Bacillus pumilus: one gene and its partner. The protein of the gene in region 2 binds, or shares a complex with, the protein of the main gene of each other region. Links are inferred from orthologs where the notes say so. Each region holds a gene or a part of one and is shown on either strand. Other genes may lie near its edges.

Evidence for each region. The genes of interacting proteins can lie anywhere in the genome.
Region 1: the proteins of GKC25_RS16300 (region 2) and GKC25_RS10650 are in contact, whole or in part, in a crystal structure (PDB 3TUF), measured with the Bacillus subtilis proteins. The link is inferred for Bacillus pumilus from one-to-one orthologs.

The regions. Positions count from the first base shown.
Region 1 is NZ_CP046128.1:2,121,267-2,124,265, forward strand. It holds GKC25_RS10650 (SpoIIIAH-like family protein), read right to left. Parts: upstream 1,817-2,999; coding sequence 1,184-1,816; downstream 1-1,183. Other genes in the region: accC (acetyl-CoA carboxylase biotin carboxylase subunit), read right to left, coding at 1-500; accB (acetyl-CoA carboxylase biotin carboxyl carrier protein), read right to left, coding at 512-988; spoIIIAG (stage III sporulation protein AG), read right to left, coding at 1,816-2,487; spoIIIAF (stage III sporulation protein AF), read right to left, coding at 2,480-2,999. UniProt on the Bacillus subtilis protein: Involved in forespore engulfment. Forms a channel with SpoIIIAH that is open on the forespore end and closed (or gated) on the mother cell end.
Region 2 is NZ_CP046128.1:3,194,113-3,196,874, reverse strand. It holds GKC25_RS16300 (peptidoglycan DD-metalloendopeptidase family protein), read left to right. Parts: upstream 1-814; coding sequence 815-1,711; downstream 1,712-2,762. Other genes in the region: GKC25_RS16290 (ammonium transporter), read right to left, coding at 2,159-2,762; GKC25_RS16295 (P-II family nitrogen regulator), read right to left, coding at 1,793-2,140; GKC25_RS16305 (GNAT family N-acetyltransferase), read right to left, coding at 189-698; GKC25_RS16310 (TlpA family protein disulfide reductase), read left to right, coding at 1-156. UniProt on the Bacillus subtilis protein: Involved in forespore engulfment and required for anchoring membrane proteins on the forespore side of the septal membrane. Forms a channel with SpoIIIAH that is open on the forespore end and closed (or gated) on the mother cell end.

The DNA.
Region 1 (2,999 bases), 1.1 Mb from region 2 along the record:
CCTTTACCGCCTCCGCCTGCGGTTGCTTTAATAATGACAGGATACCCAATACTTGCTGCTGTTGAAACAGCATCATCAAGATCTTTTACAATTCCTTGAGAACCAGGAACAATCGGAACCCCGGCATCTTTCATTGTTTCCCTTGCGACATCTTTCGTTCCCATTTTGGAAATCGCTGACGCAGTTGGCCCAACAAAGATGACATTGCATTCCTCGCAAAGCTCTGCAAAGTCTGCATTTTCAGCAAGGAAGCCGTATCCTGGATGGATGGCATCTGTCCCTGTTAATTTTGCTACACTGACAATATTCGTGACATTTAAATAACTATCTTTTGAAGCAGTCGGTCCGATGCAATATGCTTCATCAGCCATTTGAACATGAAGCGCATCGCGATCCGCTTCAGAAAATACCGCAACTGTTTCAATTCCAAGCTCTTTACAAGCGCGGATAATTCTAACTGCGATTTCTCCTCTGTTTGCAATTAATAGCTTTTTAATCATGATCGTACTCCTTACTCTGCTTTCACTAGAAAGAGGGGTTGTCCGAATTCTACAAGCTGACCGTTCTCAGCTAATACTTCGACGATTTCACCTTTTACTTCTGCTTCGATTTCATTAAACAGTTTCATCGCTTCTACGATGCACACAACTGTGTTTTCCTTCACCTTAGAACCTGTTGTCACGTATGGACCTGCTTCTGGTGAAGATGAAGCATAAAATGTGCCAACCATTGGGGATGTGATTTTATGCAGATTTTCAGACGCAGCTGCCTCTTGTGCAGGGGCTTCGGTCTGAGCTGGAGCTTGTGCTTTAGGAGCTTGTTGAGCTGGAGCTGCTTGGACAGGAGCCACTGGTGCCGCAACTTGCTGAACGACTTCTTTATTTTTCTTCAGTTTGATTTTTGCACCTTCGTTTTCGTACGTAAATTCATCAATTGTAGATTCGTCAATTAATTTAATCAGTTCATGAATTTCTTCAATTTTTAACATGGATTTGCACCCCTATGTATGGATTTATCTTTTTCTTATAGGCTAGTACTAAAAGTACATACTATAACCATCTTACAGGAGGATTTCAATGAATTCAACTACTATTGTGGCGAAGCGCCTCCCGAAAGCACCTTGGAGGGGGCGCCAAACCGCATCAAAAAACGCCCTTTTCGGCAAAGGGCGCCTGTTCATTTTTTATTGATTGGAGGGCTCAAAAGTGACAGCTACGTTATCAAGACCTCTCATTTCTTTTGTGACCATATCAATAATATCGGCCGCTTGGGACTTTGATTTTTTGTCAGAACGAACCGTGATGCTCACTTTATCTCCCTCTGCACTCACTAGCGCATCTTTATATCCTTTTGTTTTAATTAAGGTTTCGAGCTGACGCTCCGTTCCTTCTGCCTCACTAAGCGCTGTCATTTGATCATACGCTTCACTTTTTTCTTGTGCTGTTGCATCATCACTGGATACGATTTCGTTGAACTCTTCGCGCTGTTTGCTTCGTTTATCTTCAAGCTCTAATCTGTATGTTGTAAAAAGCTCATCGTCTGTTTGCTCCGACACAGCCTTTCCTTCTTCACCGCTTGTTTCGATATCCTCTTGTTTGCCATTTGTTTCTTTGTCAGTGGACTTCTCATCAGTGCCTTTTTCCGTTCCTTTGTCCGTCCCTTTTTCTGTTTCAGTCTTTTTCTCTTCCGTTCCTTTTGATTTCATATCTTCTACTGTCACTGCATTTTCACCTTGTGGAGACATGATATAGTACACACTTAAGACGACAACTAAACTTAGCATCGTTAATAGCCAAACCGTTTGTTTTTTTAACATCATTCCGAATCCTCCTTGATTTTTTTAGGGGCAACAGCCACTCTATGGCTCGGTACATCAAGCACTCGTGTAACCGCTTCAATGATGGTTTTCTTTATTTGAACGTTGTCTACTCCTTGAGCAACAACGAGGACACCTCGAATATCTGGTTTTTTCGTTTGAACCACTACAGGTGTTTCTTCATTGCCATTTTTGATGATGACGATTTCTTCTTCTTTTGTTTGATCAGTGACACTTCGCACGCCGCCTTCTTTATCAGTTTCCTCGGTCGTTGTGCTTTTATTGGATTTGTTTTTTTCAAACACTTTTAAAGAAGTTGCGTCTACATTGACCACAATCGATACATCCTCAACGCCAATGATGGTCTCTAAAATTTCTTTCAGCTGATTTTCGTATTCTTGCTCCACATCCTCAATCGAATTCTTTGATTTACTTGACGATGCCGGCTTGAATACCTCCTGCTCTTGTGAGGATGTTTTTTTAGAAGCAGGAACAGCAGCCTGTTCTTTGCTTGATGGCGGTGACAAGATCTGACTGACTAACATGAAAGATACGCCGATGATGAATACAAGCAGCAAGTAATGGTGCTTCGTTAATTTTGGTTTCCCTTCACCTTTTTCAGGCGGCTGCAAGAATGATTTCAGCTTTTGTTTCCAGTCCTTGTTATTCATGATCTGCTGCGTCACCTCCCTCAATGTTCAGCGCAATGTGCTCAGGACTCGTATTCCAAACATCAGCAAGTGTCTCTTTCACCCTCGTGATCTCTTTGCTAGAAGATTCAGCGCTTTCCTCCTTTTGCGTGGAGAGATCAATGTCCACCTTTGCCACCGTTTCTACAGCATCACCTGTGAGCGGGGAAAGAACTGCTTTGATGCGAAATTGATCCGCCTCCATATTCTGATCCAGGTGCTCCTCATCTGCCAGCACTTCTACGTGTTTCATTTCATAGCTCTCCTTCTCCAGTGGCTCCTTTGCGCTTTTTTCTAGTTGGACAGCCATTTGCTTTAAAATATATGCACGCTGAGAGGCTTGTATTTCTTTTTTTTCTAAATTCATCTGATTTTTTATTTCTTCTGACTGTGCTTCTTCCTTCCCCTTCATCAATTCCGAAAAAATTTGGTCAGGGTCTGCCCGAAATAAAGCAAAGATCGGATTGAGCATCACCACAATCAGCAGCAGGCTG
Region 2 (2,762 bases):
GATCAAGCTGTGTATGTGCGCTCTTCGCAAATCATGGAGCTGTATGGGGTAACTGTTGTTCCGCAAGCGATTCTGATGGATGAACATGGGATCATCCTGCAAAGAAAATCTCTTCAAAATGCGAAACAGTTTGAACAGCTGTTACATGCTTCATAAAAAAGCGTCTCTTTGTTGGAGAGACGCTCGTTTTATAATTCTTTTCCTAGAATATCTAAATCGTACCTGCTGCCGTCCATTTCTGCGATACGTGGCAGGTGACCCCATGTCTCAAAGCCGTGCTTTTTAAATAATCGAATGCTGGCTTCGTTGTGCCCGAAAATAAAGGCAAGTAACGTTCGAATGCCTAATGAAGGTGCCAACTCAATGGCCTCTTGTAAGAAAAGTGACCCTAAGCCTTTCCCTCGATCGTCTTGGTTTAAGTAAATACTCATTTCAACGGTCCCGTTGTATGCAGGTCTTCCGTAAAACGTTTCAAAGCTGAGCCAGCCGTAGATATGTCCATCCTCATCTGTTTTCACATAGAGAGGTCTTTTCTCTGAATGATTCAAAAACCATTGCCGGCGGTCTTCAACTGAAACTGGTTCTGTGTCGGCGGTTACTTCTCTTGAAGCAATGGTTGAATTGTAAATATCAACGATCGCTTTGAGATCATCTTCTGTTGCTATGCGGTTGAAAGTTTTCACAATAAAGTCCCCCATCTTTTTTTCATTCATCATACATATTATTGGTGCGATTGCGCAAAATAAAAAGAAAAATGATTTCGTGTGTATATATTTTTTGAAAAGTGTTCAGAATGTTGCTGAGGTGATGAAAAATGAGAGAGGAAGAAAAGAAACGTACTTCCAAAATCACAAAAGTTCAGCAATTTTTCCGTAAGCGCTGGGTATTCCCTGCTATTTACTTGGTCAGCGCAGCGGTCGTGTTAACAGCCGTTCTTTGGTACCAAGCTGTATCAAAAGATGTGAAAGACCAACTATCTGATGGAAATCAAACAGGGCAAGAACAGCGTGATGATGCCGTTGAAGTTGGAAAGCCAATTGAAAATGTTGCAATGCCGGTCCAGAATTCTGATAATGTTTCTGTCGTGAAAAAGTTCTATGAAGCAGATGCTGATCAAAAAGAAAAAGAAGCAGCACTTGTAAACTATAATAACACCTATACCTTGAGCAAAGGTATTGATCTTGCAGATAAAGATGGCAAAGTGTTTGATGTCACAGCTGCTCTTAGTGGAACAGTGGTTCAAGCGAAAAAAGATCCAGTTCTCGGTCACGTCGTTGAAATTGAACATGAAGATGGATTATCGACTGTTTATCAATCGTTGTCACAAGTGAGTGTCAAAGAAGGCGATGAAGTTAAGCAGAATGATGTCATCGGTGCTTCTGGTAAAAATCTTTATGGTGCTGAAAGCGGCAACCATGTGCATTTTGAAATTCGTATGGAAGGTTTAGCGCTTAATCCACTTAGCTTCATTGACAAGCCTGTTTCGACTATTGAAAAGGCCGCGCAAGAAGTGACGGAAGAAGCAAAAGAACCTGCTCAGCCAAAAGCTGATGAAAAAACAAAGGAACCTGCTGCTGAAGATAAGACCAAAGAGCCTGCTGGAGAAAAATCTGAAGAAAAGTCTGATGAGAAGGGGAAATCCTCTGATCAAGAAAAGTCTTCTGATTCCTCTAAAGACAGCAGTCAATCTGAAGAAACAAAACAATCTTAAAGCCTTGCAACCTCTGTGTATGAATTATGCAGAGGTTTTTTTCTGTCTTAAAAAAATCCCCCGCACTTGGCGGGGGATGGTTTATAGGGCGGCAGGCCCTTCTTCACCTGTCCGAATGTTGATTGTATTTTCTATCTCATATATAAAAATTTTCCCATCCCCTGGTTCGCCTGTACGAAGTACCTTTTGAGCTGTTTCAACGACCAGTTCGACAGGTACTTTGCTTAGGACGATTTCAATCTTTAATCGTTCGTACACATTGCTTTCCTTTTTGACGCCGCGGTATAGCTCTGTATGTCCCTTTTGTAGGCCGCAGCCGTGCACATTCGAAAAGGTAATTGAGGTGACACCAATCTTTCCAAGCTCCACCTTTAATGTTTCAAAATTGGCTGGACGTGTGACAATCTCCACTTTATACATTTTGCTCATCGAGACACCCCTTTTTCTTTAATCTTGATAGGCTTTTTCACCGTGCATGGTTAAATCAAGGCCCACTGATTCTTCTTCTTCGGTTGCACGAATCTTGAAGAAGAGATTGACCACTTTGATGATCACGTATGTCACAACGGCTACAAAGGCGTAGGTGGCAACAATAGCGACTACTTGCTTCCAAAGTAAGCTGGCATCTCCGTAAAATAAGCCATTGGCTCCGCCGTCATTGACAGAGGTTGTTGCGAAAAGTCCAGTTGCAATACCTCCCCAAGTCCCGCCAATTCCGTGAAGCCCGAATGCATCCAGTGCATCATCATAGCCAAATTTGGCTTTGAGTGAGAAGACTCCCCAGAAACACACGATCCCGCCGATGATTCCGATGATAATAGAAGTAAATGGGGTGACAAAACCTGCGGCAGGTGTAATCGCGACAAGACCTGCGATGGCTCCAGAAATCGCGCCGAGCATAGTAGGCTTTTTGTTGATCATCCACTCTACTAACAGCCAGCCGATGATTCCTGCAGCAGCAGCTGTATTGGTGTTAATAAAGGCATACATCGCGACACTGTCTAATGTAAGGGCACTTCCAACGTTAAAGCCAAACCATCCAAACCAAATG